3 regions of the Kitasatospora sp. RG8 genome follow, and region 1 is predicted to be linked to each of the others. Evidence: riboswitches for the same ligand, from Rfam matches in the RefSeq annotation. Region 1 holds a riboswitch; each other region holds the start of a gene.

Region 1 (7,358 bases):
CTCCTCCTGGGGACGGCCCTGTTCAGCGGGAGGCCGGTGCCGGGCAGGCCAGGGTGGGCGCGTCGGGGCGTGCGCCGGCGGCGGAGAGCGTGGTCAGCGGGGTGCCGGCGAGGCCGAGGACGGCCTGCGCGGTGGCCCGGGCGCCGTTGCCCGCGTTGAAGCCGGACGCGTCGTAGGCGACCGCGCCGCGGACGGCCGGGTCCGTGGAGCATCCCTGCTGGAACTTGACCAGCCGGCTCCAGCCCTTGAGGCCGGCCCCGAGGCGTCCGCCGGAGAGCAGCGCCTGGGTGGCCAGGCCCGTGGTGTTGGCGTTGGAGGCGCTCGCCCCGGCGGCCGCGAACCCGCCGTCGGCACCCTGCTGGGAGGTCAGCCAGGTGAGGCCGGCGCTCGCCTTGGCGGCCCGTCCCGTGGCGGCGAGGGCCTGGACGGCGAGCGCGGTGGCGTCCGGGTCGCCGGTGCAGGTGGCCTGACCGAAGGAGACCGGGAAGCCGCCGTCCGCGCACTGGCTGCCGGCGAGGAAGTCCACGGCCGCCGACGGGGCGCCACCGGGTGTGCGGTACAGGGCGATCAGGGCCAGCGACTGCCCGAAGGCGTTGCTGTAGTCACCCCACTGCGAGCGGTCGGAGAACCGGCCCTCGGCGGTCTGGAGCGAACGCAGCCGGGCCGACAGGTCGACGCCGCCGAAGCTCGCCGGGTCCGCGCCGCGGACCTCGACGGCGAGCAGCAGCTTGGCGGTCGCGCCCGCGTACGCCTCGGTGGTGCCGTCGCCGAGGTAGCCGCTGATGATCTCGGGCCTGGCGAGCCAGGCGGTGGCCTTCGCGGCGGCCTGCTCGGAGCCGTGCGAGGCGGCGAAGGCCAGCACGGCGTCGATGGTCAGGCCCTGGTCGGGGTAGGCGGTGCCGTTGAAGACGGACTCGAAGTGGTCGCCGTCGACGAGCCGGCGGGCCAGCCAGCCGGCCGCGGCGGCGTCGGGGCGGACGGTCCGGGACGACGCCGCGTCGGCGGGTGCGGCGTGGGCGTCAGGTGCGGCGTGGGCTGCGGGTGCGGCGTGGGCTGCGGGTGCGGCGTGGCTTGTGGTGGCCGCGGGGAGCGCGGTGGCGAGCGCCAGGGCGGGTATCGCGAGCAGACCGAGAGTGCGGCGGGGCGTGGGCATGGGATGCCTTTCCGGGCCTGGACGCAGGGGCCCGGAGGGCGTCGGCAACGGCCGGGCAGCCCTCGGAGCTCCGGCCCGCAGACCACGACGGGAGGAGGGGTGACACACCTCCGCCGACGGGTACTCGGGCTCGCCGCCGACGTGGCGTCGGCGGCCTACCGTTGCGGGTCAGCGCCGGATTCGGACCGGACTTCCCCCATCGGCGGAGTCAGAACATGACGGTTCATCATGGCGAAACGGAAAAGATCCGGTCAAGGGATGGTGCGTCACATCACGGTGCCCCGCCGCCACCATCGGTGCCACCGGCACCGAACCGTCCGGCTGCGCCGCGGTGGCCCCTGGGCCCGGCCGGGTGGCGCAACCGGCTGGGACCGCTCGCCCCACCCGGCGCAGGCGAGGCATTTGTACAGGTCTAGACTCATATGATGTGACTAACACTCAGATATCCGACCTGATCCGCCATGCACGGGAGAACTCCCCCTTCTACCGCGACCTCTACGCCGGCCTCCCGGACGACCTGACCAGCCCCGCCGACCCCACCGGCCTCACCGCACTGCCGCTGACCGACCACACCGCCTACTGGGCGGCCCACGGCATCGACCGCAGCCGGGTGCTCACCGGACCGCACGACGACGGGATCGTCTTCAAGACCGGCGGCACCACCGGGGCGCCGCGCGTGTCCATGTACACCCGCGCGGAGTGGCGCCGCATGAGCCGTACGTTCGGCGGCGGCCTGCCGGCCGCCGGGCTGCGTGCCGGGGACCGGGTCGCCAACCTGTTCTACGCCGGGGAGCTCTACTCCAGCTTCGTCTTCACCCTCAACTGCCTGCAGGAGGCACCCGTCCCCACGGTCCAGCTGCCGATCGGCGGTGCCGCGCCGCTGGACGCCACCATCCAGGCCCTGCGCGACTTCTCCGCAACCGTGGTCGCCGCGCCGCCCACGTCGCTGTGCCGGCTGGCCCGCGAGGTCGTCGACACCGTCGGGACCCTGCCGGACGTCCGCGTCGCGCTCTTCGCCGGCGAGGCCTGCTACCCGGACCAGGTGGCACTGCTCACCACCGCCTTCCCCCACGTGAGCGTCCGGTCGATCGGTTACGCCAGCGTGGACGCGGGCGTCCTGGCCGGTCCGGTGGCCGGGGAACCGGACAGCCGGGTGCACGAGGTCTTCACGGCGGACAAGGTGGTGGAACTGCTCGACCCGGAGACCGGCGAGCCGGTCGAGGAGGAGGGCCGGCCCGGCCGCGTGGTGGCCACCGATCTGGTCCGTCGCCTGATGCCGGTGATCCGCTACCCGGTCGGCGACCTCGCCGAGTGGGTCGACTTCCCGCGGCGCCGCCTGCGGCTGCTGGGGCGCTCGGAGGAGGGCGCCCGGGTCGGGGTGGTCACCGTCTACCTGGAGGACCTGCGCGCCCTGCTGGCCGCGGCCGGCGGGGACGGCCCGGTCGTCGGCCATCAGGTGGTCCTGCGGCACCGGGCCGAGCGGGACGAGCTGGTACTGCGGCTCGCCGCTCCCGGCGGGGAGGATCCCGCCCTGGCACGGGAGTTGACCGCCCGTCTCGGTGCGACCCGGCCGATGTTCGCCGACCACGTCCGCAAGGGACTGATCCACCCGCTGGCCTTCGAATGGGTCGCCCCGGACGGCCTCGCGGTCAACTCCCGTACCGGCAAGCTGATCCGTCTCCTCGACGAGCGGATGGGGTAGCTCCCGCAGCATCCGTGGTGCGGTGCTGCGGGAGCCACGGGCCGGCAGCCGTCCCCTAGCGGTTGCGGGCCCGGCGGTCGACGACGGCGAGGAGCTTGCCGCTGGCGGCCGTCCGCTCGAAGTCCTCGGCGGGGGCGTGCTCCACGGACAGCTCCACCAGACGGTCGCGCACCACGGCGGCGGCCAGGTCCGGGTAGGCGTCGAGGAACTCCCGTACCGCGTCGGGCTGTTCGCCCGCACCCAGGCCTCCGCCCGGGCGCGGCCGTCCATCCGGGCGCGGGTCCCCGCCCGCGTCCGAGTGCGAGCGGTCCGCCTCCAGGCGGACGGTCAGCGTCTCCCGGGCGCTGTGCTCGTCCTCGTCGAGGAGCAGCTGGAGGGCTCCGTGGTGGTCCAGCCGCTCCTCGGCCGCCAGCACGAAGCGACGGTAGTTGAGGAAGTGGCTGCCGCTGCGGAAGATGTCGCCGAAGCGGCCGAGGAGTTCGAACCGCGGGGTGCGCCGCCCGCAGGGGCAGGCGCCGTCCACCCAGCGGCCGAGGTCGCCGATCTCGTAGCGGTCCAGGCGCTGGCCGCGCCTGCTGTGCGCGGTGAAGACCAGCCTCCCGGCCTCGCCCGGATCGGCCGGGCGGTCCTCCTCCAGGTCGAGGATCTCCAGTGTCTGGAGCCCGCTGAACAGGTGGTGCACCCGTCCCCCGGCGTCCGGGCACTGGTAGCCCAGCGGGCCGGCGTCGACGCTGCCGTACGCGGCCGAGCGGATCAGCTCGACGCCGAACTCCTCACGCAGCCACGTCTGCTGGCGCTCGGGGAAGTGCTCTCCGCCGTAGAAGAGCTTGCGCACCCCGCGGTACCCGCGGAGCACGACCGCACCCTCGGTGAAGACCCGCAGCAGGTAGTTCGGCATGCCGAAGAGGGTGTCCACCCGGTGCTCGACGATCGAGCGCGCGACGGCCGCGTGGTCGTCCTGGGCGGCCATCGGGAACTGCACCGCGCGCAGGTTCTCCAGGACCGAGTAGAAGCTCAGGAAGCCGCCGTAGAGCTGGCCTCCGAAGAAGAGGTTCATCGCCCGGTCGGTGCGCGGGTCGAAGCCCGCCGCCAGCACCCCCTCGGCCCCGTGCCGCATGTGCTCGTGGTAGTCGTCCCAGCTGAAGGCCGACAGCTTGGGCGCGCCGGAGCTGCCCCCGCTGCGGAAGAACACCTCGGCCCGGCCGAGGTCGCCCTGCAGCTGCTCGAAGTCGGTCTTCGCGGTCACCGGCACCGGCGGGGGCGCGAGCTCCCGGGCGCCGACCAGGTCGTCGAGGCAGGCGTCGGAGGCGAAGCGGGCGTCCAGCTGGACGTCCACCCGGCGGCTGTAGCGCTGCAGCGCGTACACGCCGTCGTGCGGCTCGCCGTCGTAGCTGTCCAGCATCCGCCCGGGGACGGTGACCCGCTGGACCCCGGCGGCCAGGACCGCCCCGGCCAGCTCGGCGGTGTCGCGGCGGGAGGCGCCGATGCCGGCGGTCTGCAGGTAGCGGCGCATCGGGCGCAGCACCTCGCCGATCCGCTTGCGCGGCAGTGGCTTGACCCAGACGGTCCGGTGCAGCGGCGAGGCCCGCAGGGCAACGCGGGTGTCGGCCAGGACGTGCCAGCGGGCGGCGGGGTCGGCGTGCACCTTGGTGAGGCCCAGGTGCTCCTCCAGCCGGGCCACCAGCACGGTGTTGGTGATCTCGGCGCTCTCCAGCAGCTCCGGCTCGGCCGCGGCGGGCGGCCGGGCCGCGAGGACGGCGGCGAAGCGCTCGGCGAAGGCGAAGAGCCGGTCCTGGTCCTCGGTGTCCAGGTAGATCACCTGGGGGCTGGCGCAGGCCTGCTGCTCCAGGCGGCAGATGTCCTGCGCGATGCCCGCGAGCACCTCGGGATCGGACCAGGCGTCGGCGGTGAGGTAGGCGAAGGAGAGCTTGGGGCCCCAGTCGACCAGCCGGCAGCCGGGCGGGGTGAGGGCGGCGATGGCGTTCACCGCCTCCTCCCCGCCCCAGGCGGCGACCGCGTCGGCAGCGCCGCAGAGCCGGGCCAGCCAGTCGGTGCGGGACGAGGGGAAGCCCAGCACCACGGTGCGCGCCGCGATGGCGCCGGTCGGGTCGAGCGCGGCCAGGTCGGCGAGCAGGGCGTGGGTGAAGCGGCTCCCGCCGCTGGTCTTGACGATGTTGAGGTTGCCCGCGAGCAGGCCCTCGACCACGCTGAGCGCCCCGGCGGCGGGGGCGTTGCCCGGGGCGATGTGCACCAGCAGGCCGACCGGCAGCCAGCCCTCGAAGATCTCCCGGCGGAAGTCGAAGCGGGCCAGCCGTCCGGGGTCGATCCCGCCGAGCTCGCGGGTGACCTTGGTCTCCAGGGCCTCGCGGCCGAGCGCCTCGGTGAGGTCGTGCAGGGTGCGCTCGCGCTCCGCGGGGCCGACGCCCGACTCGTCGAGCAGCCGGGCGAGCCGGCGGTGCTGCTCGCTCGCGGGGTCGGCCAGGACGCCGGCGAGCCGGTCGCAGGCGGCGAGCACGGTCAGCGGGCTGAGCGGGACGGCGAGGGCCTCGGTGGCGCAGGTGTCGAGCTCCGCGAGGCGTCGCCCGGCTTCGGTGTCGTCGACCCAGCTGCCCTGCCAGTAGTGCCGGTCGGGGGTCGCGTCGGGCGTCGTGTCGGGAGTCGCGTCGGGCGTCGTGGGGCTGGTCATGAGGCCTTCTCGGTCTTGAGGAGTTCGGCGGCGGCGATGGCGCAGCTGCGGTTGCGGCTGAGGCCGGCCCGGCCGTGCACGGTGAACCAGGGGGTGGGAAGTGCGCAGCCGCACTCCTCGGGCGCGTGCTGGGTGACCAGGTCGCCCATGAGGACGGACTGGGCGGGCACCGAGGTGATGTACGGCGAGACGAACTGCGCGTAGCCCGGCTCGCCGTACGGCAGCGGTGTCAGGTCGCGCACCGAGCGGACCAGCATCCGGGCCCAGACCGGCACGTGCAGCCGGTGGTTGGGGCACTCCATGTGCAGGACGGAGTGTTCGGCGGCGCCGAAGCCGTCGCGGATCCGCTCGTCCGGGATGCCCAGCTGATCGTGGATCCGCCGGTAGAGCTCGGGCTTGGCGACCTGCTGGTCCGCGTGGCCCTTCCAGCCGCCGCCGAAGACGACCAGCGAGCGCGGGGAGAGCTCCAGCGGGCCGATGCCCAGGTCGCGCATCCGGTCCAGGGTGAAGGAGAGGAAGGCGGGGAAGCCGAGGATCCGCACCGGGGCGCCCTCCTCGGCGTAGCGGATCAGGGTGCGGACGCAGCCGAAGGGGTCGAACTCGTGGGCGCTGCCGGTGTGCTTGAGGGCGTACTCGACCGAGCGGACCGGGGCGAAGTGGCACAGGTACTCGTCGGTGAACGAGGTGCCGAGGTTGAGGCCGGGCCGCGGCTGGTAGTTGGAGAGGAGGTAGTTGACCGGCTCCCGCTCGTCGATCCAGCCGTAGTGGTCGAAGACCCGGGCCACCATGCGCTGGCCGTTGCGCAGGGTGAACTCGTCGAAGAACATCTGCGACCTCTGGCCGGTGGTACCGGAGGAGGTGAGGTGCAGCAGGACGTCTTCGCGGGGCAGCGAGAGGATCTCGTGGGCCTTGAAGAAGTTGGCGTGGACGAAGGGGAGCCGGTCGAGTTCCTCGATGCCGTCGAGCGGGCGTCCGCCACCCGGGCTGGCCTTGAGCAGCCGGTCGAAGAACGGGGACCTGGCCGCGTGCCAGGCGTTGGACTCGTTCATGGCCGCGGTGAAGAGGCGGTCCGTGTCGGGGCCGGCCTGGTACGGCTCGGCGATGTCGCAGAGCTGCTGTACGTGGGCCAGCGCATCGGCGTCGGGTACCGCGACCGGGCGCAGGTACTGGTTCATCGGAATATCCCGTTGGTGTTGAGGTTCTGGTGCTTCCACAGTTCGATGTACTGCTCGGCGAACGGCTGGAAGGCGGTGTCGATGGACAGGCCGCGGAAGTCGAGCGGCTGAAGGGTGCGGGCCATCACCACGTGGTCGCGGAAGCCGTTCTCCTCGCGGCGCATCGCCGGGTAGGCGGCCACCGGCAGGAAGCCGTTCGCGAGCAGCAGCCGCAGGTTCTCGTAACTGTCCAGCGGCACCAGGGTTTCGAGGTAGCTGGCGCCGTGGGCGGCGAGCTTCTGGGTGATGGTGTCCAGGTCGTCGCCGACCGCGGAGAGTCCGGGTTCGGCGCCGATCAGCGTGCAGTACCCGTCGGACGGGCTGAGCTGCGCGTACAGCTCGTAGCCGCCGTCGGCGGGGGTGAGCAGGACGTTGGGGGTGTGGAAGGGGTAGAAGCACTGCCCGGGGTCGGGCAGGTGCCGGGCGAAGTGGCGGGCCACGAACTGTGGGGCGTCGACGAGTTCGAGCCCCCGGCCGGCGCCCGTCGCCGGTACCGGCAGCGGCTCGTCGGAAAGCTCCGGCCTCGGATGCGGGCCCGGGACGGCGTCCAGGGCCAGCATCAGACCGCCCAGGGCCTGCGGGACGCGCGCCACCGGAAGGCGC
Region 2 (7,358 bases), on a different contig from region 1:
CGGACGGCCGTGCGGGAGATCGAGGAGGAGCTGGGGTTCACCCCCAGGCTCGGGCCGTTGGCCTGCATCGACTGGACGCTCGACGACTATCGGCCGCCGGTCGCCGCACACCTCTACTGGGGTGACCCGCTCACCCCCCAGGAGCTGGCCGCGTTCACGCCGGACCCGGCGGAGGTCGGCGGCTGGGCGTGGCTGACACCGGAGCAGGCGGGCCACGCCCTGCCGCCGCGGCTCTCCCGCCGGGTGAGCGCCTGCCTGCGGGCGCCGCGGGACGCCGGGCCGCTCGAACTCGAGGACGGCATGCCCGCCGGGCACACCCTCGACCACCTGGCGGCCGGGCCGCCGCCCGCGTACACCCGGCTGGCCGGGGTCACGCTCACCGGCACGCCCGACCTGCCCCCGGCGGAGCCCGCCGCTCCCCCGCTGGACCGGGAGACGTTCATCGCCACCCGCCCACGGATCCGGGCCAAGGCGCGGACGCTGTTCACCGACGCGGACGGGCGGGTGCTGCTGGTGCGGCTGCGCCCGTGGCCGGGCCCGGGCGGCGAGGAGCCGTACTGGGTGCTGCCCGGCGGCGGCATCGAGGCGGACCGCGAGCTGCCCCGGGCCGCGGCCCGGCGCGAGGTCCGCGAGGAGCTGGGCTGGGAGTGCGAACCGGGCCGGCTGCTGGCCCTCGACTGGCTGCCCGGACGGGACGCGGACCGGGCGAGCGGCCGGGACACCGCCGTCCTGGTGTACGTCTTCGACGGCGGGACGGTGACGGAGGAACAGCTCGCCTCGATCGCCCTGGCCGAGGACGAGCTGGTCGAGTGGCAGCTCTGCGACCCGGCCCGGGCCCGGGCGCTGCTGTCCGGCTCCTCCTGGGCCCGGACGGCGGCCGCCCTCGCCACCCGCGCCCGCGCGGGCGGCCCGGCCGAACTGGTCGGCGGGCGGCCTGCGGACTGACGGCGGGCTGACGGAGGGCTGGCGGAAGGCGGCTACCGGCGGGCGGCTGACGCGGGCTGATGGAGGGCGGCGGCCTGCGGACGGCCGGCCCGCGGTCAGCCGTCGCATGCGCCTGGAGGCGGACGGGCCTGCGGGCGCACGCGACGGCTGACCGGCGCGCGCAGCGCCGCGCGCTCCGACGGCGGGCGGACGGGCGCGCCGACGGCGGGCGGACGGAGGCGGGCGGGCGGAGGCGGACCGCCGGACCGCCGGAGTACCGGACCGCTGGACCGCTGGACCGCTGGACCGCCGGACCAGAACGGTGTTCCTGGTCCACACTGGGCCCATGCAGAACGCGATCGGGAGGGTACTGGCCGGCCGCCGGGTGGCGGCGGTCGGCGGCGGCGGCTGGCTCGACATCACGCTCGACGGGCCGGTGACCGTCCGGGTGGCGCACGAGTTCGTGTTCGCGACGCCCACCGAGGTGGACCACTTCTTCCCCGCCCTGACCCTCCGCCCGTCCGGCGCGCTGCTCGGCCTGGTGGGCCGGACGCTCGGCGCCGCCCGGGTGACCATGGCGGGCGGGCTGGAGCTGGCCTTCGACGGTGACGCCGTGCTGTCCGTGCCGCCGCACGCGCAGGTCGCGCCCTGGAGCGTCGTCACGCCCGAGGGCACCGTCTGCGCGGGGCTGGCGGGCGGCGAGGTGGCGTGGGCGGGCGACCAGGCGACGCCCAGCGGGTGAGCCCGGAAGTCCCGGGTCGGCCCGGGCGTCCCGGGTCGGCCCGGGCGTCCCGGGTCGGCCCGATGCAGCCCTGGCAGGCCCCGGTCAGCCCGGGCCGGACCGGCCGACGCCACCGGCCGTCCGGCCCACGCCACCGGCCGACGCCACCGACCGGCCGGTCCCCGCGCCGCGCGACGCGGGGGCCGGCCGCCGGGACGGGCGGCCGGGTCGGCAGCACCGCCCGACGCGTCAGACCTCCAGTTCGTTCTCGATCTTCGTCAGCTGGTGCCGGGCCATCGCCAGGTTGGCGCGACCCTTGTCCAGCGCGAGGTAGAGGAACAGGCCCTTGCCCCCGCGGCCGGTGAGCGGGCGGATCAGGTGGTACTGGCTGCTGAGGGTGATGAGGATGTCCTCGATACCGTCCTGCAGCCCGAGCATGTCCATCGTGCGCATCTTGGCCCGGACCACGTCGGTGTTCCCGGCCGCGGCGACGTTGAGGTCGAACCCTCCGGGGCCGTCGAGGGTGGCGAGGGCCATGCCGCTGTTGTAGTCGACGAGGGCTGCGCCGAGGGCGCCCTCGATCGCGGTCATGGTCTGCTTGAGCGCGCCGGCTGCGTCCGTCATGTCGGTTTCTCCAGTTCGTTCGGAAGATCGGAAGGGTGGGGAAGGTCGGAAGGTTCGGTCGGGTCGGATGGGGCCGAAAGGTGCGGGATGCGCCTACGGAGGGTCCTTGGGGGTCAGCGAGTCGTTGATCAGGGTTGCGATGCGCCGGGCGGAGCGGCGGGCCTCCAGGTGCAGCCGGCCGACGTTCACGTCCGGGTGCGCCAGCAGGGTGAGCACACAGCTGCCGCCCGCCGCGTAGGTGCCGATGTACCCGTACTCGCCGCGCACCAGCGACTCCCGGAACTCGCCCTGCCCGGTGGTGTCCGCGAGCCGCTGGGCCAGGCTCAGCGAGGCGGCGGTCATCGCGGCCAGACCGGAGGGCTCGGCCCCGTGGGTGTCGTGCGCGACCAACAGGCCGTCCACGCTGGCCACCAGACCGCCCGCGAGGTGCGGGACCCGGTGCCTGAGGGCCCGCAGTTCGGCCAGCAGCTCGGTCTCCAAGGCGATCAGTTGTCTCCTTCCGACACGCTGCTTGAGCGCCCGCCTCATGACCGTGAGAGCGGGGTCGCGGGCGGAGAGTTGTTCAAAGTCGGGCCTCCAGAAGGGTTCGGACCCGGATCAGCAGCGCGATGTCCGGGTCGGGGACGGTCGGCGGGCGGGCCGCCGCCGGGGCCGGCGGGTGGACCGGGGCCGGCGGATGGCCCGCGAGCGGGCGGTGGCGGGCGGAGTGGATGGCGCTCACCGGGAGCAACCCCGCCAGGGCCGCGCCGGGGACGCGGCGGAGCAGCCCGGGCGGCGGCGCCGGCTGAGTTCCGGGCGGCGGCACGGGCGGCGGTCCGGGCGGCGGTCCGGCCTGAGTCCCGGGCGGTGCTTCGGTCCGCGCCCCGGGCGCCGGTCCGGCGTGTGCCGAGGACCGCGCCCCGGCGGCGTGCCGCGGGACGTCACGGCCCGGCGTGGCCAGCAGCCCGGCCGCGGCGAGGCGGCGGACGTCGGCCGTGGTGGCGAACCCCGAGCGGCCGAGCAGCCGCGCCAGCTCCGCCGGGGTTCTTCGGCCGTCGGCATGGTCGAGCAGTTCGCGCTGACGCCGACTGGGCGGGCACGGCCGGCCCGGCCGCTTGCCCGGGGCCGCGCACCGCTCCTGGGCTCCGCCCGGGCGGACGGAACCGGCCGCACCGGCCTGACGGACCGGACGCGGCGGGCCGTCCTCACCGATCCGGCCAGCCTCGGCGATCAAACCCGCCTCCTCGATCCGGCCGACGTCCCCGGTCCGGCCCGCCTCGGCGGTCCGGCCGACCCGGCCGAGCGGGCGGACCGGTGCGGTGTCGAGCTGCGGCCAGGGCCAGATCCGGTCGAGCAGCCGGTGCCGGCGCTCCACCTCCCGGCGCAGCCGCGGGGCGCTGACCGCCGCGACCGGTCCGAGCCAGTGCCGTGCGCCCGGCTCGAAGGACCACGGGCCCGCCGAGGCCCCGGCGCCGTCGAGAACGAAGAACGCGGCGTCGTAGAGGGCGCCGAGCTGGCAGAGCTCCAACTCCCCACGGGTGAAGAGTCGTTGTTCGACCAGGGCGCCGCCGACCCGGCCGTGCGGGCCGTGGGTGCGGACGGCCTCCTGCCAGGCCTGCCGGGTGATCCGGCCACAGCCGGTGAGCAGCGCGGCGAGGTCGGGCGCGCGGTCGGACTCGGCGTGCACCACCAGGCCGTCGACGAGGTGCAGCGTGCCCGTGGGACCGTGCAGGGCGCCGGTCGCGCGCTCGTCGGCCAGTCGTTCGACGGCGCCGAAGGCCTCATCGGTGCTGAGTGGCGCGCCGGTGGCGAGGGCGTGGCCGGGGGCCATGACGTGACCGGGCACGATGGCGTCGACGTCGTTCATGCGGGCCGCCCGCTGACCGCCGGGGCGCCGGCGGCCCGGCCCGCTGGCCGAAACACGGCGCCCCGGGCCGGGGGCGCGCCGCGCCGACCCGCCATCGCGTTCGCCGTCCGAACGCCGGTCATCCGAGCACCAGTTCCTCGGCGAGGGCCTGCAGGCGGTAGCGGGCCGAGGCGAGGTTGCCCTCGGTCCGGTCGAGCCACAGATGCAGGACGAGTGGACTGTCGAAGACGGTGTCAATGAAGCAGATCAGGTGGTAACTGCGGCCCGCAGTGAGGATGATGTCCTGCAGAGGCGCCCGACTGTCCTCCGCCACGGTGAAGGTTTCACTCTCAAAAGCCGTACGTACCAAGTCGGTTGCCTCCGCGGCCGTGGTCTCATGGTCGCCGGTGGGGCTGACGCCGGCGCTGCCGAGGGCGAGTCCGCTGCTCCAGTCGATGAGGCTGGCCGCGCGGGCACCGGCGATCGCCATGGCCGCGGACAGGCATTCGTCGATACCCGGCACTCAGGCTCCTTCGGACGGGTTGGGGCAGCCGGGCACGCTGGGCCGGCGCCGACCGGACCGCCACGAGCAGTGGCGGGTTCGACACGGAAGGCTACTGGCGGATTCCGTATGACGAACATTCCAATGGCATATTCACACCACAAGGGTCTGATTTCAGCCAAGCTATGACGCCGCATCAGATCGAGGCGACGGTCGAACGTGCTGGCCGGAGCCGACGCGGCGGGCCGCCGGGATCCGGCCCACCGGCCCACCTGGACCGGGACCTTGGCCGGTTGTCGGCCACGCCGGAGGGTTTCGGCCACGGACTGCGATAGGAGCGATCCGCGTACCGCGCCCGGCCGTTGCGGCTAGGGTGAGCGGCGCAGCCGGTCCGCACCCGTCCGCCAGGCGAGGTGCGTCGCAAGAGGGAATCCGGTGCGAATCCGGAACTGCCCCGCAGCGGTGCGTGGGAACGAAAGCCGTCACCCAGCACTGGACGCCGAGCGCCCGGGAAGCGAGGGCATGCTCACCGGGCCCGTCACCATGCCGGCCTGGTCGTTCGTCCGCGACGACCAGCCGCTCGCCGACACCGCCCGGCACGTTGCACTGGCGCTGCGCGACGAGGTCGCCGACCTGGAGGCAACCGGGGCGGCCGTGGTCCAGGTGCACGAGCCGACCCTGCGGGCGTCTACGACATCCATGCGCCCCGTGTGCCAGGCACCGCCGAGACGGTCGCGCTGCTGCGGACGGGCGCTACGTCACCTGCCCGCCGAGCGGCTCCGGGTGAGCCCGGACCGCGGCCTCAAGACCCGCGCCTGGGCGGAGGTCCGGCCGCGCCTCGAACACCTGGTGGCGGCGGCCCGGAGGTCCGCGCGACGCTCCAGGAAACGCCGAAGGGGCCGTTCCCAGTGCGAACGGCCCCTTCGGGGTGGAGCGCCAGGCCCGGGTCGAACGGACTCTTCCTACTGAAAGTAGGACGTGCTCCAGTAGCACCTCTGACGCCTGTCCGAGAGGACGTTCCCTCTCGACGGGATGAACAGTAGCAGGACATCACGCCTGCTCAGAAATCGGATGGACGACGACGGGCGAGGTCAGGGCGGCCGCGCCCGACGGCCTCGACCCGCTCGACGCGGCCCCGCTCCCGTGCGGCCGGCGTCACCACCTGCAAGGCCCTCGAGGTCTCCGGCGCCCGCCCGGGCACCCGGGTGCCGATCCTGCCGGCCGGGCAGGTGGAGAGCCTGCTCGGAAAGCCGTCGAACACCACCGGGCACGGCCGTAGGCTCGCCGGGTGGCCCATACCAAGAGCTCCTTCGTCTGCCTGCTCTGCCGTGCCTCGTACAAGCAGCAGTACGGCGACGTCCACGCCGGCGCCCGCGAACGTCCCTGCCCGAGCTGCACGCGGCCGCTGGTCCACGCGGGCTCCGCCTTCGCCGCGCCGCGCCGCCGCGACACCGCCGCGTGGCGGACCCTCTCCGTGCTGCTGCACGCCGGCGTCCGCTTCCACAAGTGCCGCTGCGGCGGCCCGCACTTCCGCCCCCGCACCCCCGGCGAGGTCCGGGCGCGGATGGCCCACGCCCGCCGGACGGGCGAGTCCTTCGCCGCGTCCCTCGTCCGCCGCGAGCTCCCGTAGGGCCGGGCCGGGATTGGGAACCCCACGGCCTTCGCCAACACGGAGTCCTGCCGTCGCAGCCTGGCCGGCAACGGCGTCGACGCACCGGTCGAGGAGATCGCCGGCGCCGACCACGTCGGCTCCGCGCTCGCCGCGTACCCGCGGATCGTCCGCTGGTTCCGCGAGCTCGCCACCCGCCCGTGACCGGCCCCGCACCCCGGGGTGAGGGGTGCGGGCCCGCCCGGCCGTCAGCTCCGCGGGGCGGGCGTGAGCGGGGATCCGGAGGGGTTCCCCTGCTCGCCCCCCACGGCGGCCCGATCGGCGGCCCGCCCCGCGGCCCGATCGACGGCCTGATCCGCGGCCTGGCCCGCGGCCTGCCTGGCGGCCTGCTCGACGCGGTCGTGGTGGGTCTGCCACCAGGCCGCGTCGCCGGGGGCGGTGTTCTCGCCGTCGGGGCGCTGGCCGGTGGTGCCGTCGATGAGTTCGCGGACGATGTCGGCGTGGCCGGCGTGGCGCTGGGTCTCGGCGATCATGTGAACGAGGGAGCCGTGCAGGGTCACCTCGCTGCGCCCGCCCCAGGGGACACGGCCGACGGCGTCGAGGGGCAGGGAGGCGATGGTCTCGTCGGCGTGGGCACACGCCTCGCGGTACCGGCCGACGATCTGCTCGCGACTCTCCTCCGGGGTGGCCCAGAGGTCCGCGTTCGGCTCGGCGTCGCCGGTGATCCAGAGCGCCGGGCCGGTGAAGGGGCGGCCGTAGGTCTCGCCGAAGTAGACGGCCTCGGCACCGGTGAGGTGCTTGACCAGGCCGAGCAGGTTGGTGCCGGTCGGTGTCAGGGGGCGGCGGACGTCGTACTCCGGGAGCCCTTCGAGTTTCCACAGGAGGGCGTCGCGGGCGTCCTGGAGGTAGACCAGGAGGTCCTTCTTGGGATCTTTTCCGGCGGTCATGGCGACCAGTCTGCCGATCGCAGGACCGTTGTCCACCGACTTGATCCGGCCGTCCGACGAGCACCGCGCCGGCCCGGGTTGCCGGGGCCGGGTTGCCGTGCACCGCCCCGGGTCCGGTTGCCGGGGCCCCGGCGGCGACGGAGGCTGGCGGGAAGGACCGAGGAGGACCGCATGCCGAAGGCGGGCAGGTACCGGGAGGGCGTCCC
Region 3 (7,358 bases), on a different contig from region 1:
GTGACGGCGAGAGTGGGCAGGCCGAGCCGGTCCAGCAGCGGGAGCACCGGGAGGACCTGCTGCCGGTCGGCGCCGGAGCCGTGGACCAGGACGACCCAGGTGCCGCGCTTGCCGTCCAGGTACCACGCGGGCAGGGCGCCCAGCTCGCCCGCGGCGGCGGTCTCGGAGAACGGCAGGCCGAGGGCGGTGGTCGGGTCGCCCGTGTGGACGCGGGGGGTGAAACGGACCACGGTGCCGGAGGTCAGGGTGCCGCGGTCGGCGCGGACCAGCCGCCGGGTGACGCCCTGCGCGTCCTCGTGCAGGACCTCCTCGACCACGGCGTGCCCGCCGTCCCCCCACTCGACGCCCCAGCGGCCGGGGCGGATGCTCTCCGGACTGCGGGTGAAGGTGACGCGCCCGGAGGCGAGGGCCTTGACCAGGACGGGGCCGGCGGGTCGGTCCGGGGCCTTCACCGGGTGGACCATCCGCTCGGACGCCCTCCGGCCGATGACCAGCACGGCGGCCCCGGCACCGGCACCGATGGCGGCGGCCGCCACGACGGCTGCGGTTCCCCAACGCATATCGCTCCCCGCTCTGTAGGTCGCGGACTGGGCAGTGTGCCCACCAGTCCACTCGCGGAGGCGGCGGCCGGCCACCGGACACGGCCGTCCGGGTCACACCGGGCCCCCGGGGCCGCACCGGGACCCACCGGGACGCCCGTCACGCCGAGGAGCACCGGCCGCACCGGGACGGGGTCACCTCGGCACGGCATCGTCTCGGCACCTCGGTCCGTCTTCACCTCGGCACGGCGTCGCCGCGGGGTGCGGACCTCCGGTCAGACCGGGATCTCGGTGTCCCGCCGGCCGAGCAGCTCCCAGAACCGCTCGTCGAGCGGCTGCTCCCGCCCCGCGGAGTGCCGCGCCGCCGGGGCCGGGGAGCCCCAGCTGCCCGCGCCCCAGTGGGAGGAGACCTGGTTCTCGTTCTGCAGCACCGCCAGCACGGCGGCGAGGTCCTCCTCGTACACCGGCACGATCCGGCCGATCGCCCGGACCTGCGCCTGCCAGCGGCCGTCCACGCACTGCCGCAGCCGCTGGTCCAGCTCTTCCCGACGGCCCGTCACCGCGACCAGCTCGCGCAGTGTCAGGCCGAGCACCCGGGCGAGCGCGTGGGTCTGCTCCTCGTCTCCGTCCCAGCGGTCGGTGGCCTCGGCCCGCTGGTAGTGCGGCAGCGGCATGCCGATCCGGCGGGCGGCGTTCTCCTGGCCGAGCTCGCGGGCGACCCGGAAGTCCCGCAGCCGGGCCGGGCGGACCCCCATCAGCTGCGCCGGCGGGCACCAGAGGGCGCGGGCCAGCGCGATGAACTCCTCCTCGGCGGGGCGCAGCTCGCCGCTCTCCCAGCCGAGCACGTGGGCGGGCAGCAGCCGGACCCCGTGCGCGGCCATGCCCTCGACCACCTGTTCCGGGGTCAGGCCGAGGCCGGCGCGGTGCGCGCGGGCGGCCGCGGGCGAGAAGGGCACCGGAGGGACGGCGGGGGGCTGTCTGCGTCGCATGGGACCCGACGGTAGGGGCTGGTGGTTCGGTGCCCCAGCCGCCGAACGCACGAAGCACCGCTGTAGGGGTCTACATGCCGCTGGACGATCACACAGGCTGTCATGCCCCTGCGGGGGGTGATGATCAGAGGTAGCGACGGGGCCGAAACCGGGGCGGGAACCGTGCAGACCGTGTGACCAACCCCTCCGTGACCTTGGTTGACTCGCGGTTCGGCCGCGTGATGGGATCCTTCAGCCAATACGGAGGCATGCAGAGGAAGCCGGTGCGAGTCCGGCGCGGTCCCGCCACTGTCACCGGGGAGCACGTTCGGAACAGCCACGGCGGGCCGTCAGAAGCCGCTGGAAGGCCCGGGGGTGCGTCCGACCCGGAAGCCAGGAGACTCTCGCCCCCGGTACGTCGATCCAGGGCGCGGACCCTGAGTGAGGACACGCACGCGATGCAGGCTGCCCCGACCTTCCGAGCCCTCTGCTGTCCGTCGTGCGCCCGCTGACCCGCGCCGCGGCCTTCGCCGTGGGCGCCGTCGCGGGGTACCTCGCCGACGCCCGGTTCGCCGACCCGCGCCGCGGCCACCCGGTGGCCGTCTTCGGCAGTACGGCCGGCCGGCTGGAGAAGCGGCTCTGGCGCGACGACCGGGCCGCCGGCACCGCCTACACCGCGCTCTGCGTGGGCGCCGTCGCGGCCGGTGCGGTGGCCGCCGAGCGCGTCCTCGGCCGCCGCCCGGCGGGGCGGGCCGCGCTGGCCGCCGCCGCGACCTGGACGGTGCTCGGCGGCACCTCGCTGACCCGCGAGGCCCGGACCATCGGCCGCTCGCTCGCCGCGGGGGACCTGACGGCGGCCCGCGAGCGGCTGCCACACCTGTGCGGGCGCGACCCGAGCGCGCTGGACGAGCAGCAGATCGCCCGCGCGGTGGTCGAGTCGGTCGCCGAGAACACCGCCGACGCCGTGGTCAACGCGCTGGTCTGGGGCGCGGTCGCGGGCACGCCCGGTCTGCTGGCGTTCCGGGCCGTCAACACCCTGGACGCGATGGTCGGCCACCGCTCGCCGCGGCACGCCCGGTTCGGCTGGGCCTCGGCCCGGCTGGACGACGTGGCGGGCTGGCCCGGCGCCCGGCTGACCGCCCTGCTGACGGTGGCCGCCGCGCCCGAGCCCCGGACCGCCTGGCGGGTCTGGCGGCGGGACGGCTCCGCGCACCCGAGCCCCAACGCGGGCCAGGCCGAGTCGGCCTTCGCCGGCGCGGTCGGCGTCCGCCTCGGCGGCACCCTGCGGTACGGGGACGGGGCCTCCCCCGGGCCGGGGGTCCCCCCGGCCGAGGGCTGGGGGAGGGTCGAGCACCGGCCGGTGCTGGGCGGGGAGCTGCGGCCGGTCGGGGTGGACGACATCGAGCGGGCCTGTGTGCTGTCCCGGAGGGTGGGCGCGCTGGCGCTGGGTACGACCGTCGCCGGGCACCTGCTGCTCCGGGCGGCCCTCAGGAGGGGAAAGGCATGAGCAACGCACTGCTGGTCGCCGGAACGACCTCGGACGCGGGCAAGAGCGTGGTCACCGCGGGCATCTGCCGCTGGCTGGCCCGCCAGGGTGTCGGCGTCGCGCCGTTCAAGGCGCAGAACATGTCGCTGAACTCCTTCGTCACCGCCGACGGCGCCGAGATCGGCCGTGCCCAGGCGATGCAGGCCCAGGCCGCCAAGGTGGAGCCCGAGGCGGCGATGAACCCGGTGCTGCTCAAGCCGGGCGCGGACGGCCGCAGCCAGGTGGTGCTGCTCGGCAGACCCGTCGCCGAGGTCGGCGCGCTGGACTACCGCGAGCGCAAGCCCGTCCTGCTGGAGCGCGCCCTGGAGTGCCTGGCCGACCTGCGCCGCCGCTACGACGTGGTGGTCTGCGAGGGCGCCGGCTCGCCCGCCGAGATCAACCTGCGCGACCGCGACATCGCCAACATGGGCCTGGCGACCGCCGCCGGACTGCCCGTCGTGGTGGTCGGCGACATCGACCGCGGCGGGGTGTTCGCCGCGATGTACGGGACGCTGGCACTGCTCTCGGCGGAGGACCAGCGGCACGTGGCCGGCTGGTTCGTCAACAAGTTCCGGGGCGACGCGCGGCTGCTCGCGCCCGGCCTGGAGATGCTGCGCGAGCTGACCGGCCGCCCGGTACTGGGCACTCTGCCGATGCTGCCGGACCTCTGGCTGGACGCCGAGGACTCGCTCGACCTGTCGACCGTGGTCGACCGGACCGCCGGGCGCGGGCCGCTCGGCGCGGACGTGCTGCGGGTGGCCGTGGTGCGCTTCCCCCGGCTGTCCAACTTCACCGACCTCGACGCGCTGGCCCAGGAGCCGGGCGTCCTGGTCCGCTGGGCCACCCGGCCCGAGGAGCTGGCCGACGCCGACCTGGTCGTGCTGCCCGGCACCAGGGCCACCGTCGCCGACCTCGCCTGGCTGCGCGAGCGGGGCCTGGAGCCGGCGATCAAGGCGCGGGCGGCGGCGGGGCTGCCGGTCCTCGGGGTCTGCGGCGGCTACCAGATGCTGGCGCGGGAGATCGTGGACGAGGTCGAGTCGAAGGCCGGCGCCGTCGACGGCCTCGGGCTGCTGCCCACGCACGTCCGGTTCGGCGCCGAGAAGGTGCTCGGCCGGCCGGTCGGCGAGGCGTACGGGCAGCGGGTCGAGGGGTACGAGATCCACCACGGGATCGTCGCGGTGGAGGGCGGCGAGGCCTTCCTGGACGGCTGCCGGGTGGGCTCGGTCTGGGGGACGACCTGGCACGGCGCGCTGGAGAACGACGGGTTCCGGCGCGAACTGCTGCGCGAGGTGGCCGGGTTGTCGGGCCGGGCGTTCACGCCCGCGCCGGACGTCTCGTTCGCCGAGGCGCGCGAGGCCCGGCTCGACCGGCTGGGCGACCTGATCGAGGAGCACGCGGACACCGACGCGCTGTGGAAGCTGATCGAGGGCGGGGTGCCGGCTGCGGGTTCGCTGCCGTTCCTTCCGCCCGGGGCCCCCTTGGAGAATCATGAGTGACGTCCGCTACCCCTTCACCGCGATCGTCGGCATGGCCGACCTGCGGCTCGGGCTGCTGCTCAACGCGGTCTCCCCGGCCGTCGGCGGCGTGCTGGTGCGCGGCGAGAAGGGCACCGCCAAGTCGACCATGGTGCGCGCGCTGGCCGGCCTGCTGCCGTCCATCGCCACCATCGACGGCTGCCGCTTCGCCTGCGACCCGGGCGCGCCGGACCCGCACTGCCCGGACGGCCCGCACGCCGGCGGCGCCTCCTCCGAACGCCCGGCCCGGCTGGTCGAGTTGCCGGTCGGCGTCTCCGAGGACCGGATCGTCGGCTCGCTAGACCTGGAGCGGGCGCTCGCCGAGGGCGTGAAGGCGTACGAGCCGGGGCTGCTGGCCCAGGCGCACCGCGGCGTGCTCTACATCGACGAGGTCAACCTGCTCCAGGACCACGTGGTGGACCTGCTGCTGGACGCCGCCGCGATGGGCCGCTCCTACGTCGAGCGCGAGGGCGTCTCGGTGCGGCACGCGGCGAGGTTCCTGCTGGTCGGCACGATGAACCCGGAGGAGGGCGAGCTGCGGCCGCAGCTGCTCGACCGGTTCGGCCTGACCGTCGAGATCGCCGCCACCCGCGACCCGGCGGAGCGCGCCGAGGTGGTCCGCCGCCGGCTGGCGTACGACGCCGACCCGGCCGGCTTCGCCGCGCGGTTCGCCGAGGACGAGCGGGAGCTCGCGCTGCGGATCACCGCCGCCCGCGAGCTGCTGCCGAAGGTCGGGCTCACCGATGTGGCGCTGCGTCAGATCACCGCCGTCTGTGCGGCGTTCGAGGTGGACGGGCTGCGTGCGGACATCGTGATGGCGCGCACCGCCGTCGCCCTGGCCGCCTGGGCGGGGCGCACCGAGGTGCTGGAGGAGGACGTCCGCCAGGCCGCCCGGCTGGCGCTGCCGCACCGCCGCCGTCGCAACCCCTTCGACGCACCGGGGCTGGACGAGGAGCAGCTGGAGCGGACGCTGGAGGAGCACGCCCAGCCGGAGGAGCCGCAGTCCGGGGAACCGGAGGGCGAGGACCCGCGGCCCGGGGAGCCGGAGGGCGACGGGCCCGAGGACGACGGCCCGGGCCCCGACGGCGGCGGCCCCGACAACGGCGGTGGCGGCGGCGCGCCCGAGCCCGCCGGGCCGGAGGCCCCCGCGGGCTCCGACGCCCCCGCCCCCGCGGACGCCCCCGAGGCCCCCGGGCAGCAGCCGGTGCCGACCCAGCACCCGGCCCCCGCACGGGAGTCCGCCCCGGTGGCGGCCGGCGAGCCGTACCGGACCAGGCTGTTCAAGGTGGACGGCACCGGGAAGGGCGCCCAGGGCCGCCGCTCCCCCGCCGAGACCGACGGCGGCCACGCCATCCGCGCCCGCCGCCCGCAGGGCCGGCTGGCGCACCTGCACCTGAGCGCCACCCTGCAGGCCGCCGCGCCGCACCAGGTGGCGCGCGGCCGGGCGTCCCGGGCGCTGCTGCTGCACAAGGACGACTTCCGCGAGCAGGTCCGCCAGGGCCGGGAGTCCAACCTGGTGCTCTTCGTGGTGGACGCCTCCGGCTCGATGGCGGCCCGGCAGCGGATGACCGCCGTCAAGGGCGCGGTGCTCTCGCTGCTGATGGACGCCTACCAGCGCCGCGACAAGATCGGCATGATCACCTTCCGCGGCGCCTCCGCCGAGCTGGCGCTGCCGCCCACCTCGTCCGTCGAGGTCGGCGCGGCCCGCCTGGAGTCGCTGCCCACCGGCGGCCGGACCCCGCTGGCGGCCGGACTGCTGCGGGCGCACGAGGTGCTGCGGGTCGAGCGGATGCGGGACCCGCACCGCCGCCCGCTGCTGGTCGTGGTGACCGACGGCCGGGCCACCGGCACCCGCGACGCCGTCGCGCAGTCGCAGCGGGCCGCCGGACTGCTGGCCGCCCAGGGCGTGGCGGGCGTGGTGCTGGACTGCGAGGCGGGTCCGGTCCGGCTCGGCCTGGCCCGTACGCTGGCGGCGCAACTCGGCGCCCCCGCCGTGACCCTGGACGAGCTGCGCGCCGAGGGCGTGGCCTCGCTCGTCCGCGACAACCGTCCCGACCGTGCGATCCGAAAGGCGGCCTGATCCCATGCCCAAGGGTGTTCCCGAGAGCGTTCCCGAGGACGGCCTGACGACCCGTCAGCGCCGTACGCTGCCGATCACGGCCGTGCACACCGGCCCCGGCAAGGGCAAGTCCACCGCCGCGTTCGGCATGGCGCTGCGCGCCTGGAACCAGGGCTGGCCGGTCGGGGTGTTCCAGTTCGTGAAGTCCGCCAAGTGGAAGGTCGGCGAGGAGAACGCGCTGCGCGTGCTCGGCGCCTCCGGCGAGGGCGGCACCGTCGCCTGGCACAAGATGGGCTCCGGCTGGTCCTGGATCCAGCGCTCCTCCGAGATGGAGATGGACAGCGAGGCGGCGGCCAAGGAGGGCTGGGAGCAGGTCAAGCGCGACCTCGCCGCCGAGACCTACCGCTTCTACGTGCTGGACGAGTTCACCTACCCGATGCACTGGGGCTGGGTCGACCCGGACGAGGTGGTGTCCGTGCTGAAGGACCGGCCGGGCAGCCAGCACGTCGTCATCACCGGCCGGTACGCGCCCGAGGCGCTGACCGGCTTCGCCGACCTGGTCACCGAGATGACCAAGGTCAAGCACCCGATGGACGCCGGCCGCAAGGGCCAGCGCGGTATCGAGTGGTAGCCCGGGAAGCCTGGAGAACGTGAACATCCCCCGCCTCGTCGTCGCCGCGCCGTCCTCCGGCTCCGGCAAGACCACCGTCGCCACCGGCCTGATCGCCGCGCTCGCCGCGCGCGGGCTGGCGG

What was found. A riboswitch is a leader RNA that binds a small molecule or an ion and turns the genes downstream of it on or off. The one in region 1 is predicted to bind cobalamin.
Region 2: another riboswitch for cobalamin. It lies ahead of J5Y04_RS15170 (hypothetical protein); the one in region 1 lies ahead of J5Y04_RS14245 (peptidase).
Region 3: another riboswitch for cobalamin. It lies ahead of J5Y04_RS11110 (cobalamin biosynthesis protein); the one in region 1 lies ahead of J5Y04_RS14245 (peptidase).

What each region holds. Positions count from the first base shown of each region.
Region 1 covers NZ_JAGIYX010000007.1:268,028-275,385, reverse strand. The annotation lists gene J5Y04_RS14245 (peptidase) at 23-1,153, opposite strand; cobalamin riboswitch at 1,251-1,409, opposite strand; gene J5Y04_RS14240 (phenylacetate--CoA ligase family protein) at 1,581-2,855, shown strand; gene J5Y04_RS43195 (acyl-CoA reductase) at 2,911-5,541, opposite strand; gene J5Y04_RS14230 (acyl-protein synthase) at 5,538-6,716, opposite strand; gene J5Y04_RS14225 (GNAT family N-acetyltransferase) at 6,713-7,358, opposite strand, start outside.
Region 2 covers NZ_JAGIYX010000008.1:180,812-188,169, forward strand. The annotation lists gene J5Y04_RS15140 (NUDIX domain-containing protein) at 1-945, shown strand, start outside; gene J5Y04_RS15145 (DUF6188 family protein) at 1,271-1,666, shown strand; gene J5Y04_RS15150 (hypothetical protein) at 1,895-2,269, opposite strand; gene J5Y04_RS15155 (roadblock/LC7 domain-containing protein) at 2,363-2,749, opposite strand; gene J5Y04_RS43205 (hypothetical protein) at 2,832-4,115, opposite strand; gene J5Y04_RS15165 (hypothetical protein) at 4,234-4,617, opposite strand; cobalamin riboswitch at 5,019-5,149, shown strand; partial or broken gene J5Y04_RS15170 (hypothetical protein) at 5,113-5,460, shown strand; gene J5Y04_RS15175 (deoxyxylulose-5-phosphate synthase) at 5,885-6,226, shown strand; gene J5Y04_RS15180 (DinB family protein) at 6,454-7,152, opposite strand; gene J5Y04_RS15185 (VOC family protein) at 7,324-7,358, shown strand, end outside.
Region 3 covers NZ_JAGIYX010000005.1:268,345-275,702, reverse strand. The annotation lists gene J5Y04_RS11120 (alpha/beta hydrolase) at 1-560, opposite strand, end outside; gene J5Y04_RS11115 (helix-turn-helix transcriptional regulator) at 815-1,528, opposite strand; cobalamin riboswitch at 1,781-1,911, shown strand; gene J5Y04_RS11110 (cobalamin biosynthesis protein) at 2,007-3,014, shown strand; gene J5Y04_RS11105 (cobyric acid synthase) at 3,011-4,528, shown strand; gene J5Y04_RS11100 (putative cobaltochelatase) at 4,521-6,626, shown strand; gene cobO (cob(I)yrinic acid a,c-diamide adenosyltransferase) at 6,631-7,236, shown strand; gene J5Y04_RS11090 (cobyrinate a,c-diamide synthase) at 7,256-7,358, shown strand, end outside.